Regions from separate parts of the Janthinobacterium sp. PAMC25594 genome, predicted to be linked through region 3. Evidence: predicted binding sites of a transcription regulator. Region 3 holds the regulator's gene; each other region holds the start of a gene.
What was found. The regulator FNR, encoded in region 3, switches genes on or off when oxygen is low (the NO sensors DNR and NnrR bind a similar motif). The targets are predictions, from matches to a motif close to TTGATNNNNATCAA.
Positions count from the first base shown of each region.

Region 1: the regulator FNR is predicted to act here: its motif matches at 2,780-2,793, upstream of KY494_RS02460 (XrtA system polysaccharide chain length determinant).
Region 2: the regulator FNR is predicted to act here: its motif matches at 2,276-2,289, upstream of cqsA (alpha-hydroxyketone-type quorum-sensing autoinducer synthase).

Region 1 covers NZ_CP080377.1:547,510-552,992, forward strand. Annotated here, with positions in the region: gene KY494_RS02450 (TIGR03016 family PEP-CTERM system-associated outer membrane protein) at 1-274, opposite strand, end outside; gene KY494_RS02455 (XrtA-associated tyrosine autokinase) at 258-1,091, opposite strand; gene KY494_RS02460 (XrtA system polysaccharide chain length determinant) at 1,111-2,640, opposite strand; gene KY494_RS02465 (XrtA/PEP-CTERM system exopolysaccharide export protein) at 2,893-3,516, shown strand; gene KY494_RS02470 (long-chain N-acyl amino acid synthase) at 3,717-4,463, shown strand; gene KY494_RS02475 (serine protease) at 4,465-5,247, opposite strand; gene KY494_RS02480 (hypothetical protein) at 5,244-5,483, opposite strand, start outside.
Region 2 covers NZ_CP080377.1:5,330,967-5,336,449, forward strand. Annotated here, with positions in the region: gene KY494_RS23930 (response regulator) at 1-888, opposite strand, end outside; gene KY494_RS23935 (HAMP domain-containing sensor histidine kinase) at 900-2,156, opposite strand; gene cqsA (alpha-hydroxyketone-type quorum-sensing autoinducer synthase) at 2,354-3,601, shown strand; gene KY494_RS23945 (MarR family winged helix-turn-helix transcriptional regulator) at 3,612-4,079, opposite strand; gene KY494_RS23950 (GIY-YIG nuclease family protein) at 4,137-4,484, opposite strand; gene KY494_RS23955 (MFS transporter) at 4,497-5,483, opposite strand, start outside.
Region 3 covers NZ_CP080377.1:3,993,792-3,999,274, forward strand. Annotated here, with positions in the region: gene KY494_RS17970 (TOBE domain-containing protein) at 1-607, shown strand, start outside; gene KY494_RS17975 (response regulator) at 709-3,783, opposite strand; gene fnr (fumarate/nitrate reduction transcriptional regulator Fnr) at 4,023-4,781, shown strand; gene KY494_RS17985 (FixH family protein) at 4,785-5,309, opposite strand; gene ccoG (cytochrome c oxidase accessory protein CcoG) at 5,456-5,483, opposite strand, start outside.

The sequences.
Region 1 (5,483 bases), 3.1 Mb from region 3:
CGCGCTGCCCGGAGAGGTATTTGTGCCAGCTGTAATCGAGGTTCACGCGCAGGCGCGGGCCCGTGCCGATGAGGGCGATGGCGGGCGCGATTTCCGTGATGAAGTCCGATTGCGCCTGGCCGGGCGGCGCGCGCGTGGCATTGTCCGTATAGCTTTCGCGCAGGCGCAGCGAGGGCTTGACCAGCCAGTCGACAGCAAAGGCCGGCAGGGGCAGCAGCAGGGACAGCAAGGGCAGCAGCGGCAGCGGAACCCGGCGGCTAGTCGTAATAGCCATAGCCGTAGTAGTCGTTGCCGGGGAACGATTTGGTCTTGTTGTAGATCAGATGTATGTGTTCGCACGCTTCGATCTGGCGCAGCGCTTCCTTGACGGCGTGCTGGGTCGTCGTTTCCGCCTCGACCACCATCACCACCTGGCCCATCTGTCCCACCAGCGCGTGCGCTTCGCTGGTAATCAGCAAGGGCGGCGAATCGAAGACGACGACGCGGTCGCCATAGCGGCTGGCGATCTCGGCCAGCAGGCGGCTCATGGCCCGGCTGGCCAGCAATTCCGTCGCGTGCTTGTTGCTGCGCCCGGCGGGCAGGATGCTCAGGTTGGCCACGTTGGTTTTCAGGATCACGTCCCCCATGGCCAGTTGCGGGTCGAGCAGCACGTCCATCAGCCCCGGCTCCGGCGACAGGCCCAGCACTTTCAGCACGGACGGGCGCGCCACGTCGGCATCGACCAGCAGCACCGTGATATCCATTTCCATGGCGATGCTCATGGCCAGGTTGACGGCGCAATACGTCTTGCCTTCGCCGGGCATGGCGCTGGTGACGACGATCAGGTTGCCGTGGTGGATGGCCTCGTCGCCGCTGGCGCGCGCCTGGCGCAGCAGCGGGCGCTTGATGATGCGGAAATCTTCGGCCACCGAACTGCGTCCGCCTTCCTGCGTGAGCATGCCTTGCTCCGCCAGCCAGGCCAGGTTCAGCGGGCGGTACTGGGGGTTGCCGGCCGCCGCCGCGCCATCCGCAACATCTGGACCATAGGGCACGCCGGCCTCGGCCACGCCCAGGATCGTGGGTTCCTGCTTGCCGCTGTCCTTGCTGCTCATCGTCGCTCCCTTGGTGGCTCTAGAATTTCAGCAGCGCGGCCGTCATGACCCCGCCGTACAGCACGAACAGGCTGCCCAGGCAACCGGCAAACGCATAGCGGGCGCGGCGGCGGCGCACCTGCTGCAGCGGCGTCCAGTTCATCGATACCGTGCCCAGCACATTCAAGCCCGTGGCATCGCGCAGTTCGGCGGGGCTGAGGAAGGTGGGGCGCACCTGGCTGATCAGGAGAGCCGTGGCGATGCCGGCCACCAGGGCCGCGCCCAGCGCCGCGGAAAACAGCAGCGGACGGTTCGGGCCGACGGGCGCATATTGCACCGTGGGCGGGTCGATGATCTTGAAGGCCATCATCTCGGTGGTGGAACTGAGTTCGCCCGACAGCTTGGCCGCTTCGCGCCGACCGATCAGCTTTTCATAGTTTTCCTTGTTGATGACGTAGTCGCGGTTCAGTTGCGCCAGCTGCGATTCCACCTCGGGCACGGCATTGCTCTGCGCCAGCAGGCGCTCATTGCGCGCGCTGTACTCCTGCACGCGGGCACGGATGGCGGCCACCTTGGCATCCGCATCCGTCAGCGCCACCTTCAGCTGCTGCAGCATGGGGCTGTAGTTCTTGCCCGGGTCGCCGGACGCCGTTTTCAGCTTGCTTTCCTCGATCTTGCGCTCCTCCAGTTGGGCGATGAGGCGCTTCGAGGCGATGATGTCGGGATGCAATTCCGTAAATTGCATGCGCAGGCTGTCCAGATTCTTGTTGAGCGTGGCGATGCGCTCGTCGAGTTCGGGATTCGTGATCGATGCCGCGTTCGGCTCCAGATCGAGCACGGGTTCGTCGCCCTCGATCTGGCTCTGGATGGCCTTGCGCGCCTGTTCCGCCTCGACCAGTTCCAGCTTGGCATTGTTCAGGCTATCGGACGACATCAGCAGCTGGCTGCCATAGTCGATGCCCTGGCGCGGCAGCAGCAGGTTGTTGCGGATCTTGAATTCCTTCACCAGGTTTTCCGCCGCGCTCAGCTTGTCCTCGTAATTCTTGATCTGCTCGTCGATGAATTGCACGGCCTTCTGCGAATCGCCCTTTTTTTCCTGGAAACTGCCTTCGACAAAGATGGTCAGCAGGCTTTGCACCACGTCGCGCACCAGCTTCGGGTCGCGCCCGCTGTAGCTGATGGTGTAGATATCGTAGGCGTTGGTGCCGGTGATCTTGATGCGGCTCATCAGCTCATCGAGCCGGGCTTCGTGTTCGCGCACGGTCTTCGAATCGAGGTCGAGGTCGACCATGCGCATGACGCGCTCCACGTTCGGGCGGCTGAGCAGGGTGCGGCTCATGATGGCCACCTGTTGTTCCGTGTTCGGCACGCTGGTCATGCCGGCCAACAGCGGCTTGAGGATGGTTTGCGTATCGACAAACACGCGCGCCGACGTCTGGAAGTCGTCGGGTAGCGTAATGACCTTGATGAAGCCGACTATCGCCACCAGCCACGCCACCAGCAGCGCATGCCAGCGGTACTTCCAGATGCCTTTCAGGCTGGAAAGCAGTTGCTGTATCAATTGCTCCATGTCGCTTCCTTCAGGTGACGGTGCTGCACGGTCGATGGCTGGGCGGCGCGGACAACGGCGTCTTGCAAGAAATGCTTGCCTGTTGAGTAAGCAAAGTATAGGGCGGCTGTGGAGCAAAATTTCCCAAGATGATTGCTTCTTGATACGCCTCAAGGTTCACTTGCCGGGTTTTAATAATCATAGGAAGTTCGCGGCCCAGGCTGGTTCTGCGGGGCCGGCCATGGATGCGCCATCGACTCGAAGAGGCTCCGCATGAATCCGTTTCGCCGTGCATTTGTATGCCACACGCTGCTCCTGGCCTGTACCAGCAGCTTGCTGGGGGGCTGCCGCACCCGCTATCCGCTGGCGCCCGCCGACGACAGCGCCCCCATGCACGACTACCTGATCGGCCCGGGCGACTCCGTCAACATCATCGTCTGGCGCAATCCGGAAGTGTCGCTGACGGTGGCTGTGCGGCCCGATGGCAAGATCACCACGCCGCTGGTGGAGGATTTGACCGCCAGCGGCAAGACCTCGACCCAGCTGGCGCGCGATATCGAGCAAGCCTTGGGCAAGTTTATCCAGCAACCGGTGGTGACGGTCATCGTCACCAATTTCTCGGGCCCGTATGGCGAGCAGATCCGGGTCATCGGCGAGGCGGCCAAGCCGCAGGCGCTGCCGTACCGCCTGGGCATGTCGCTGATGGACGTGCTCATCGCCGTGGGCGGCATCACTGACTTTGCCGCCGGCAACAAGGCCAGCATCATCCGCATGCGCGACGGCAACCAGCAGCAGCTGGGCGTGCGCCTGGACGACCTGCTCAAGAGTGGCGATATTTCCGCGAACGTCATGATGCGGCCGGGCGACGTGCTGCTGATACCGGAGAGCTTTTTTTAGCAGCGGGCTCGGCAATATCAAAACAGCACTTATATTTGTCAATTTGTACTTGCAGGCAAATTTCAGCATGCAATTTTGCTACTGAATAGCATATTTCTTCTGTTTTTTTTGCCTGACGCGGGAACTTCTCTGCTTTTTATCTTGTCACAAGGCATTGGCTTCAGTCCGTCTTGACGGCTGCCGATGAACGTGAGGACAAGATGAGCTTTGAAGATGAACCTATTATTTCCTTCGACACGCCAGGTGCTTTCAGTGACCTGGTGGTGGGCGAGGGCCAGATCGACCCGGCGATGGAGCACGAGCTCGACCTGCAGCGCTTTCATATCCGCATGGCCAATTCGCGTGGCCGGCGCGAGGCGGCCAGTTTGCTGATCCGCAAGATGTACGGCTGGCGCGGCTATGCCGTCGATCCAGGCATCGCGCATGCGCTGAATAAAATCACCCTGTTTGCGGAAACGGCGGGCTCCACCGTCGGCACCATGACCCTGTGCCTGGACAATGACGAGACGGGCTTGCCCGCCGATGAAAACTTCCGCGACAAGCTCGACGTGCTGCGCGAGCAGGGGCGCCGGCTGTGCGAACCGTCGCGCCTGGCCATCGACAAGGGCGTGAGCAAGCGCGTGTTTGCGGCGCTGATTCATATTTCTTATATTTATGCCCACAATATTCACGGCTTTACGGATTACGTCATCGAAGTCAATCCACGCCATGTGGTGTTTTACAAGCGCATGCTGGGTTTCAAGGATTTTGGCGGCGAGCGAGAGTGCACGCGCGTGGGGGCGCCGGCCGTCTTGCTGCGCCTGGACCTCGACTACATGGGGGCCCAGATACGCAAGTACGGCGGCATGATGGAACAGCATGGGGGTGAACGGTCGTTTTACCCCTTTTTTTTTCCGACATGGGATGAGCCAGGGATTACCGACCGGCTCAGGCAGGGGCGCAACTGACTCATTTATTTTTCAGCAAGATCGCCTGCATGTGGCTGCCCGGAATCGCGTAGGTGATACCGCTGGGCGCGGTGATGGCCGCCTCTTTCAGGCCCTTGACATACACCATGTTGACGATGCCGTAGACGATGCCGGTCTCGGGATCGAACAGGGGGCTGCCGCTGCTGCCCGGATACGCCGTCGCGTCCAGCTGGAACACCGTGTACGGCGCTTTTTGCAGTTGCGCCAGGCGCCGGGTGTCGAGGCGCTGCGCGGTGGCGCTGGGCCTGACCACCGGCGTCAGCGACGATACGGTGGCGCGGTGCGTGACGTGGTGCAGACCCAGTAAGGTACCCAGCGGAAACCCGGTAAAGGCCATGGCCTGGCCTTCGCGCACCGTGGCCGCGTCGCCCAGCGCCAGGGCCGGCAGCGGTGCGCCAGCCAGGCGCAGCAAGGCCAGGTCGTGTTCGGTGTCCACCGCCTGGATTCTGGCGGGGCGAAATTGCGCCGCCTCGCCCTGGCCCGTGAGTATGCCGATGGATTCGTCCGGACTGGCGTCGAGCAATTTCTGAACCACATGGGCGCAGGTCAGCACGCTCAAGCCGTCGCCCGCCACGAAACCCGTGCCGAGGAAATTCATGGGCGGCGTGCGCGTCGCCTGCAGGCTGCCCACGCCGACGACGGACGGCTTCACGCGCGCAATGACTTGCGCCAGGGCTTGGTCGGCGCGGCAGGGCGCGCTGGCCACAGCCAGGAGCAAACCGGACAGCAGGACGGCGGAGAATGTCAACGGCGGGGATTTCATGGCGGCAGGCTTTCAAGGGGAGGAGGTAGCGGGGGCTGCAGCAATGCGCACAGCAGCATCAGATAGCACAGCAGGGCGATGCGCGGCACGTCGAGCAGGCTGTCGAACAGGCCGACGACGAGAAAACCCAGCAGGGCGGCGGCGCAGGCCAGCGCGCACTGGTTGCCCGCCGTTGCCTGGCGCAGCAGGCGCAGGCCGGCCAGGGATAACAGGGCCAGCAGGGACAGTGCGCCGCA
Region 2 (5,483 bases), 1.3 Mb from region 3:
GCAGATGGTGGGCGCGGCGCAGTAGCGGAACCAGTTTTCGCCGATGTGCGCCGCGTACATGCCATCGCTGTCGGCGTCGGAAAAATACGGAATCACGCGCATTTCCAGCAGGGCCAGCAGCAAGGATTCGGGCGCGTCGTTGTCGCGCGCCATTTCGTACTGCGTGTGCAGGCTGCGTTCCGTCTCGATGATCATCAGCCTGGCGTGGCCGTCGCGCGTGAAAAACAGGATGCCGCTGGGATTCGGAAAAATATAGAACTCGACAAAGCCATGGCGCCGGCACAGCTCGTGCACGACGGCGGCCAGCGCATCGTCTTGCAGAAAACTATAGTCGTGCAGCAATAGCAAGTCGCGTACGGTGTCCGATTGCTGCAGGAAGAATTCGCGTTGCAGGGCAACGATTTCCAGTTCCAGGATATCGAGCGCATCGTCGTCGCTCTTCTTGATGTAGCGGTCGATCAAGCCACGGTTGAACGCTGTCACGGCCACTTTTTCATCGGCCGCCCCCGTAAATAGAATCTTCTTGCACGGCAAGTCGCGTACGGCCTGGCAGAATTCCAGCCCATTCATCTGCGGCATCGAATAATCAACCACCAGTACGGAGGGCACGGCAAAGCGCTGGGGCTGGCCGCTGATGCGCCAGATGCGCTCGATGTCGATGGCGACATTGCAGTCGTTGGGCGCCGTGCTGTGCAGGTCGAAATTCACATGCAGGGGCATGGCTTCACTCTGGTGCGTTTGCTGCAGCCAGCGCAGCGCGGTGCTCGTGTCGTGGAAGGTCTTGCGCGCCAGCGCGGGATCGAGCTGGAAAGCCATGCTTTTCAGAAAGGAATCGCTGTCATCGATCAGCACGGTGAGGGTCGGATGGGTGTAGACGGGCAGTTGCATGCGTCACCTTGCTAGGAAGTGGGTTGGAAGCGGGCAGGCACGGGCTGGGGAAATTCCAGGATGAAGATCGCATACGCATGCTCGCGCGAGACGCAGCGGATGCGCGCCTGCCAGGCGTGGGCGATCTGCCGGCACAGGGCCAGGCCGATGCCGCTGCCGTTGTGCACGGGATACGAATAAAAACGCTCGAAGATCAGCGGCAGGCGGTTGCGCGCGATGCCGCAGCCCGTGTCGATGAACAGCAGCCTGGGCACGGGGCGGGCGCCGTCGATGATGATGCGCACGCGGCCCTTGCCGGCGCGGTGGATGCTTTTCAAGGCATTGCGCAGCAGGTTCAGCAGGATCACCACGCACAGTTCGTCCTGTCCCGCGAACTGGAAGTCGGCGCGCACGTCCACTGTGACGCTGGCGCGCTGCTTGTTGCCGGTAAACGGATAGCGCTTGAGCACGGAATTCACCATGTTCAGCATCGACAGCGTCTGGCTCGGTTCCAGGTTGCGGTTGACGGCGCTGGCGCTCAGGAGGAACAGGTCGATCATGTGCTGCATGTGGCGCACCTCGAACTGGATGCGCGACAGCGCTTCCTGCAGCGGCGACATGGCCTCGGCTTCGCCCGCCAGCTGCGGCAGCAGGCGGCGCATGCCGCGCACGTTCGCCTCCACGCTGGTCAGCGGCGTGCGCAGTTCGTGCGCCACGGAACCGAGCCCGGCGGCCAGACCCGCCAGCCGCTCCTGTTCCAGCACCTTGCCGCCCACTTTCACGACGGACAGCGCGGCGATGGTAAACCAGTGCACGGGCAGCTGCTGCAGCACTGCGCGCTGCAGCAGGAAGCCGCCTTCGCCCTGCACGATGACGGCCAGGCAGGCGGCGCCCGTGCCGATCAGGTAGGCGCGGCACGCCAGTTTTGTCTCGAAATGAAACAGCACCACCAGGCCGATCAGCAGCGATTCGCTCCAGATGGACGACGCATGGTTCATCACGAACATGAAGGTAAAGAAGAACGGCAGGATGTAGCTGAGGGCGAACAGCAGGTAGCGCGACAGCCAGCGGGCCGAAAAGCGGCGCGCGAACAGGCCGGCCACGCAGATGCCCACGCCCGTCAGGCGCAGGGTCAGGTTTTCATAGGCTTGCGGGAAAAAAAACTGCCACAGCAGGTAGTACAGCGGCATGGCCACCGTGCCCACGGCGGCCAGCATGGCAACCCGGGTGGCCAGGTGCTCATGCGGTGCGCGCTCATGCAGCAGCGAATGGAGCAGTGTCTGGCGCACGCGTTGCCGCCAGTATGTCCATCGTCCTTGCCATTGCTGCGTCATGACTCTGCCTTGATGCTTTCCAGAACGTCATCATCGCGTAATTTTTCCTGGTTAAACGACTATCTGACTGGACATTGATATACGTCAATGGATGGGTTGGCAACACGGTCAAGGTTTTAATCTGCAGCAAACATTTCCCCAGGAGAAAACTTATGACCATTATGACCAGCCTTCACGCCCCGTCGTTTGCCCGCGCCGAACACTGCCTGCCCGATTACATCGTGCGGCGCATGGATGCGCATCATGTCACGCGCATCGAGCAATTGCTGGGCGGCCAGCATCCGCATGCCTGGCAGCCCACGCCGGTCGATGCCATTTTTCTGGCAGGTAATGATTACCTGTCCATCGCCGCCGAACCGGCACTGGTGGCGGCCCAGGTGGCATCCCTGCAGGCGAACGCGGGCGGCATGCTGATGTCGGCCGTGTATTTGCAGGAAGGCAGCGAGCAGCACCGGCTGGAAAGCCGGCTGGCCCGCTTCATGGGCTGCGAGGATGGCATCCTGGCGCAGTCCGGCATGGCGGCTAACGTCGGCTTGCTGCAGTGTATTGCCGGCCCCGGCATTCCCGTCTACCTCGATATGCAGGCCCATGCGTCGCTGTGGGAAGGCGTGCTGTCGGCCCAGGCCCAGGCCGTCGCCTTTTTGCACAACGACATGACGCATTTGCGGCGGCAGGTAGAAAAGCATGGCCGCGGCGTGATCGTCGTCGATGCCCTGTACAGCACCAACGGCAGCCTGGCGCCCCTGCTGGAATTGCTGGACATCGCCGAACGCAGCGATTGCGTGGTGGTGGTCGACGAGTCGCATTCGCTGGGCACGCACGGCCCGCAGGGCGCGGGCCTGGTGGAGGAATGGGGACTGGGACACCGCGTGCATTTCCGCACGGCTTCGCTGGCCAAGGCGTTTGCCGGGCGTGCCGGCTTCATCAGCTGTTCCAGCCGCTTCAAGGGATATTTCTTGTCCGAATCGCGCCCCGCCATCTTCAGTTCCTGCCTGCTGGCGCATGAACTGGCCTGGCTGGGGGCGGCGCTCGATTTCATCATGGCCGCCGACGGGCGCCGCGCCGCCTTGCGGCGCCACACGCTGCAGGTGCGCGAGGGTTTGCGCGAGCTCGGCTACAACGTCAGCGACGGCACGGAGCAGATCGTGGCGCTGGAGGCGGGCGGCGAACCGGCCACCCTGGCCCTGCGCCAGGCGCTGGAACGGCACGGCATCTACGGCGCCATGTTCTGCGCGCCGGCCACGGCGAAGAACCGCGCCCTCGTGCGCCTGACCCTCAATTCCGCCCTCGACGACGCAGACATCGCCAGGCTGCTGGCCGCCTGCGCCGCCATCCGCGACGAGACGGGCGTGGAGCAGTGGCCGTCGACGCGGCGCCTGCGCAGGCTGGCGCTGGTATGAGGGGAGCGCGTCAGCCGTTGCCGGGCTGGCTGCCGGCGATGCCGCCCAGCAGCATGGACAGCGGCGCCAGCTGCTCCGCGCTGGCGCTGCCCAGCAATTCCTGGCCCAGCGCCTGCGCCGTCGCATCGGCGTGGATCAGCAGGGCTTGCCCCGCCTCGGTGATGACGGCATAGCCGACGCGGGCATCGCGCGCATCGGCCTGGCGCGCCACCAGGCCGATTTTTTCCAGCGGTATCAGCGAGCGCGTGATGCCGGACGCCGTCAGCGCCAGGCGCTCGGCCAGGTCGATGCGGCGCAGGCGGCCACCGGGCGCGCGCTGCAAGTGGTACAGCAATTGATAATCGCCAAAGCTCAGGCCGTGCAGATTGCCCAGGATGCTGTCGAAGCGGCGCACGATGAGCGCCTGGGCGCGCGCCAGGCGCAGGCAAAAGTCCAGCGCGCTGGCACCGTCCGGCGACGGGGAAGTGTGATCGGTCATGGTTTTCTTTATGTTGGCTGCGCAGTGCTTGAGTGCGCAAGTGTAAAGCAATACTGTTCAATACAGTGCTTGCCCCCGCTCCTGCAGTTGCTCCTGGTGCAGCGCCAGCAGGGCATCGAGCTCGGCCTCCGCATCGAAGGCGGGGTCGTCGGGCACCTTGACGGCGTCGAGCAGCTCGAAGTGGAAGGCCGCTTCCCCGTCGCGCCGCCAGTCCGCCTGCAGGCGGGCGTTGCGGTGCGTGCCCAGCTTGAGTTCGAAGCGGTGGCGGTTCAGCGCGCCCGGCGCGTTGCGGCTGCGTTCGAGCAGGGTGCGCCCGCTGGGCACGTGGCACAGCGCGATGATGCCCAGCGCTGGCGCTTGTTGCCGGTCGGCCGTTTTCAGGGCCGCTTGTCGTGTTTTATCCATGGTGGAACTTTCTCAAGGTGAAGATACGGAAGGGTTGCCCGCGATGTGCGGGATGTCCGTCCACAGGGCGGCGGCCACGGCGGCCGCCAGCAGCAGGGCGCCGCCGCCGCAGAACAGCTCGCCCACGCTCAGGTGGCGCAGCAGCGCGCCCGTGGCGGCCGCCGACAGCGGCGCGAGGCCCAGGAAGATGCCCATGAACAGCGCCATCGCCCGTCCCAGCATGGCGGGCGCCACGCGCCGCTGTATCCACGTAAAGATGGCCACCTGCAAGTAGCCGCCCAGCAGCCCCGTGACGGCCAGCAGGGCCGCGCCTTGCCAGGCCGTGCTGATTTGTCCCAGCGCCATCAGCAGGCAAGCCACGACGGCATCGACCAGCAGCAGGGTGGCGCCGAAATGGCGGCGCAGCCAGGCGCCGCCCAGGCTGGAGGCCAGCATGCCGGCCAGGGTGCCGGCGCCGTGCGCGCCCATCAGCAAGCCCAGCGCCGCGGCGCCGTGCAGGCGTTCGCTGGCCAGCACGGGCAGGGCCACTTGCAGCGGCCCCATGACGAAGAAGGCCACCACCGCCCAGTAGGCATAGCAGCTGCGCAGGGGCAGGTCGCGCCACACCAAGGCCAGGCCCGCCGCCATGTCGCGCCACATGCCTTGCGTCGCGGCCGCCGCTGCCAGCGGTCGCAGCTTGACTTGGCGCAAGGTCCAGGCGGAGAACACAAACGTCAGCGCATCGATGGCAAAGGCGGCGGCCAGCGCCGCCATGGGGGTTTTCTGCGCGCCAGCGTGGGCACCCAGCACCAGCGCCGCCAGCAAAGGGCCGGCCAGCAGCGACAACTGGCGCGTGCCCATCTGCAAGCCGTTGGCGTTCTGCAGCGATTGCGGCGGCACGGCTTGCGGCAGGATGGCCGTGCCGGCCGGGATGCCAAAGGCGGACGCGATGCCCAGCGCCAGCGCGGCCGCATACGCGAGTGCCAGGCTGACCTGGTCCAGCATCAGCAGCCCGGCCAG
Region 3 (5,483 bases):
GCTGGTCGAGCGCTTGACGGGCGGCAAGGGTGGCGGCGGCACGCGGCTGACGCAAAGGGGACGCCAGCTGGTCGATAATTTCCGTATCATCGAGCGCGAGCATGCCCGCTACCTGCGCCAGCTGGGCAGCCAGGCGGAAGGCATCGCCGACGATCTTTTACTCATACGGAGAATGGCCATGAAAACCACGGCACGCAATCAATTCCTCGGCAAAGTTGTTGAACTGAAACAAGGCGCCGTCAACGATGAAGTGACCTTGGAATTGCCGGGTGGACAGCACATCGTTGCCATCGTCACGCAGGGCAGCAGCGCCAGCCTGGGCCTGGTGCCGGGCGCGGAAGCGTTTGCGCTGATCAAGGCGTCGTCCATCATCCTCGTGGCGGACAGCGCAGGGGCGCGCTTTTCCGCGCGCAACCAGCTGTCCGGGCTGGTGACGCGCGTGCAGACGGGTGCCGTCAACACGGAAGTGGTGCTGGACTTGCCGCGCGGCGGCACGATTGCCGCCATCATCACGAACCAGAGCAGCACCGACCTGGGCATTGAGATCGGCAGCAAGGTGACGGCGATATTTAAAGCGTCCAGCGTGATTCTGGGCGTGCCCGCGTAAATTGGGTAGGTCGGATTAGCGGCGGCACGCCGCGTAATCCGACAATATTGTTGGCGAATCATGTCGGATTACGCGCTTGCGCGCTAATCCGACCTACTCTTTTAATCCTTCAGCCTGGACAACCAATCCGCCGCCGCCGCCAGCGCCAGTTCCAGTTCCTGCGCCGTGTGCGCCAGCAGGCTTGGCACCTCGTCCAGGCGGCCCGCGTCGATGGCTTCCTCGGTGGCGAACGCGGCGCGGATCAGGCGTTTCGTGCCCAGGGTGCCGACGGAGCCGCGCACGCCGTGCAGGATGCGCGCCACGTCGCTGTGGCGGCCCGCCTGCAACGCCGTTTCGGCGTCGCGCACGGGCGTCATGCCCTTGTTCAGCGCGTCTTCCACCATGCGCCGCAGCACGCCGCGCCCTTTCGCATCGCGGCCCATCACGCGCATCAGCGGCGCCATGGAAAATACTTCCTCATCGGCAAGGGGCACCGGCCCGGCCGTCTGCACGGGCGGGCGCTTCGGCAGGTGGCGCAGGATGACTCCCATCATCTCTTCCACCACCACGGGCTTGGCGATGAAATCGCTGATGCCGGCCGTCATGCAGCGCTCGCGTTCGGACGCCAGCACGCCGGCCGTCATGGCGATCACGGGCAAGTTCAAGCGCAGTTCCGTGCGGATGATGTGGGTGGCGCTGAAGCCGTCCATGACGGGCATCTGCATGTCCATCAGCACGATGTCGTAGCGCAGCGCTTCCGTGCGCAGCCGTTCCACGGCTTGCAAGCCGTCGCCCACCACGTCCAGCGTGGCGCCCATGTGTTCGAGGATGCCGCGCGCCACGGCCTGGTTCAAATGATTGTCTTCCACCAGCAGGAAATGCACGCCGGCCAGCTCTGTGCCCAGCGGCTGGTGCAGGATGCGCTGCTCGCCGCCGTCGTTCTTGGCGATCAGCGCCTGGTGCAGGGCATCGAACAGGCTCGAGCCCGTGATCGGCTTCATCAGCACGACATCGGCCTCGGCGGCGCTGGAGATTTCCTCCAGGTGGTTGCGGGCGAAGGCGTTGACCATCACCACGATGGGCTGGCGCTGGCCGCTGGCCGCCTGGCGGATGGCCTTGGCCGTGGCCAGGCCGTCCATGACGGGCATGTGCCAGTCGGCCAGCACCACGTCGTATGGTTGTTGCTGCGCCAGGCGTTCGCGGTACAGTTCGATGGCGGCAAAGCCGGAGTCCACTTCGTCGGCCAGCCAGCCCCAGGCCTCGATCAGTTTGACGATCAGTTCGCGCGTGGTGCGGTTATCGTCGGCCACCAGCAGGCGCAGCTGGCCCAGGGCCGGCGTGCGCCGCGTTTCGGCCGGCTGCGCCAGCATCTCGAACGGCACGCTGAACCAGAAGCGGCTGCCCTTGCCTTCGCTGCTGGCCACGGCGATATCGCCACCCATCATGTGGATCAGCTGCTTGCTGATGGCCAGGCCCAGGCCCGTGCCGCCGAAGCGCCGCGTGATGCTCTGGTCGCCCTGTGAAAAGGCGGCAAACAGTTGCTGTTGCTGCAGGTCCGTCATGCCGATGCCCGTGTCGCGCACTTCGAAGCGCAGCCAGGCGCGGCCGTTCTCTTTCTCGGTCAGGCTGACGGCCACCACCACTTCGCCGCTCTCGGTGAACTTGATGGCGTTGCCGGCCAAATTGACGAGGATCTGCTGCAGGCGCTGGGCATCGCCCACCAGGCGGCGCGGCACGTCGGGCTCGACGGCGATGGCCAGTTCCAGCTCCTTTTCACCCGCATTCATGGTCATCGTCGTGGCCAGCGTGTTCATGACTTCGTCGAGGTCGAATTCGACGGGCGACAATTCCATGCGGCGCGCCTCGATCTTCGAATAGTCGAGCACGTCGTTGAGGATGCCCAGCAGCGACTGGCCCGCCACGCGCACCATGGTCAGATACTTGCGCTGTTCCGTATCGAGCCTGGTATTGCCCAATAAGTACACCATGCCCAGCACGGCATTGAGGGGCGTGCGGATTTCATGGCTCATGTTGGCCACGAAATCGCTCTTCGCCCGGTTGGCCGCCTCGGCCCGGTCGCGCTCCTGTTCCAGTTCCGCCGCGCGCGATTCGAGTTCCTGCTGCAGGCGGTCGCGTTCGCTCATCAGGCCGTTGAACGCTTCCGTCAGTTCGCCGATCTCGTCGCGCTGCTGCACCGGCACGGGGGTGAAGCGGCTGCCGCTGGTGTGCAGCGCCCGCAGGGTGTCGCGCAGGCGTACCAGCGGCGACAGCAGGCGCACGGTGACCCAGCCCAGAACGGCTGCGGCCAGCAGCGAGGCGAGGGTGCTCCACAGCACCAGCCGGTACAGCACGCCATCGAACGGTTCGAAGGCATCGTCGAGGGGCAGCGAGGCGGCCAGCAGCCAGTTCACCGATTTCAGGCGCTTGAAGCTGTTGACGGCCGTGATGCCGCGGCTGTTGGTGCTGACCATGCTGCCTTCGCTATCGTTCTTCAGCAGCTGGGTCGTCGTCAGGTTGGCGTTCGGCTGGCGTGGCTGCAGCAAGCGGTCGGTATCGGGGTGCAGCACGTAACGCGGCACGGCGCCGCGCGTGAGGATGAAGTAATAGCCGCTCTTGCCGATCTTTTCCGAACGCAGGCGTCCCAGCAGGTTGTCCTTGTACAGGCGCAGCACGCCGATCACCACGCCGGCCACCTGGCCATCGGCCGTGAGCACGGGCGCGACCATCTGCACGATGGGCATGCCGCTCGATTTGCCCAGCATCGGCTCGGTGATCATGGGCTGGCGCGTGCGCAAGACGGTCTGGAAATATTCGCGCTCGGCCACGTTGATGCCGATGCGGCCCGTGACCAGCGGCATGTCGGCCACGACGGCGCCGTGCGCATCGAGCACCAGCACGTCGTCGAACAGCACCAGCATCGCGCGGCGCGAATAGTATTCGCGCAATTGGGCGGGCTGGCCGATCAATTCCGGCGGCTGCTGCCTGGCCGTCAGCGTGACGATCTGCAGCAGCATGCCCAGCTTGTCGTCGAGTTCGGCAGCGGTACGGGTGATCAGGGCAGATTGCTGGCTCAGCAGTACTCGGGTGAAGTCGGCGCGCATGTGCTGCAGCTGGATCATGGTGACCAGCGCGATCATGGCGATCGAGGTCAGGCTGGTGGCCAGCGCGACTTTTACTTTGATGCCGAGTGGCTTCATGATTTCCTTTTCAGTACCGGGCGGCACAGGCGGCAGATAATGCTGTCAGGAATTTTCCTATCAATGCCCCAGCTTGGCAAGCGCCACCGCGCAAATTGCCCTCCCCGCATGGGCTTTTGACGATGTTGCCATATAATCAAAGTCAGAACGTCGTTTATTCAGCGGAAATGCGGTGAAATTGGCACACGGCAACCCTGTATGCAGTAAACTTGTTGTTGCATTTTCTAAAAGGTACCGACATGACTGAAGCGCTACTCACTCCCACCATGCCCACAGTGACCGTGGAAGCGTTGCGTGCGCGATGCTCGACCTGCAGCATGCATCAATTGTGCCTGCCAATGGGCCTCGATGTGGGCGACATGGACAGGCTGGACCAGATCATCGGCCGCCGCCGCAAGATCGTGCGCGGTGCCTCGCTGTTCCGCATCGGCGACTCGTTCCAGAACCTGTACGCGATCCGCCTGGGGCACTTCAAGACGTACCAGATCAATCCGGGCGGCGAAGAGCAGGTGACGGGTTTCCAGATGGCTGGCGAACTGCTGGGCATGGATGCCATCAGCGCCGACCGCCACCACTGTAATGCGGTGGCGCTGGAAGACAGCGAAGTGTGTGAAATTCCTTTTTCCAGCCTGGAACAATTGCTGGGCAATATGCCGACCCTGCTGCGCCATTTCCATCGCATGATGAGCCAGGAAATCACGCGCGAACAAAGCGTCATGCTGTTGCTGGGCAATATGCAGGCGACCCAGCGTTTTGCCGCCTTTATCGTCAACCTGGCCTCGCGCTATGAAGCGCGCGGCTATTCGGCCAGCAAATTTCAGCTGCGCATGTCGCGCGAGGAAATCGGCAATTACCTGGGGCTGACCATCGAGAGCGTCAGCCGTTTATTGTCGAAATTCAAGAAGGAAGGCTGGCTGCGCGTCTCCAACCGCGAGATCGAGATCTTGCAGCCGGCCAAACTGAAGGCCATTACGGCCGGTACCGACGTCTGCAAATAAGGCTTACAGCTCTTCATCGGCGTGCAGCGCGATGCTGCGCTGCAGCGGCCAGGTCCAGATGCCGGACAGGCGCCACTCGCGTTTGTCGTTTTCCACCAGTACTTGCCAGCGGCTGCGTTCGAGCATCGGCAGCGCTACGGAAAAATTGCCGGCCGCATCGGGCTGCACCAGCAGCTTGATATCCTTTTCCGGCAGGGTCGCATGCGCCAGATGCAGCTGCAACGGACCCTGATAAGCCTTGCCGAAGCTGTGCACGGAACCACTGAGGCGCGCTGACGCCACATCATAGGACAGGCTGGTATCCATCGCCAGGTCGCTGGCGATCGTGTCGCGCCGCAAGTCCTGGTTGATCGCCTTGCCCTGCTTGTAATAATCACCTACCACCAGCGCATCGGGCTGCGTAAACGCGATATACGCCATGCAGCTGCCGACGACCACGGACAGGCCGGGACCGATCATCAGCAGCCAAGGCCAGCGATGCTTGTACCACGGTGCAACGGGAGGTTGCAGTTTCAGACTGTCGGACATTTTGTTCTCCTTGGGGGCGGACCCTGTGGGTCTGACCCCAGCTTTTGCTTCCGGGTTGAAAATCAAGTGACCCTAACGCATGATTGATGATACCCCTACGGCGAAATACCGGGGTCGGACCCAGAGGGTCCGACCCCGAATCAACATCACCGCGGCACGATGAAGACCGCGCTT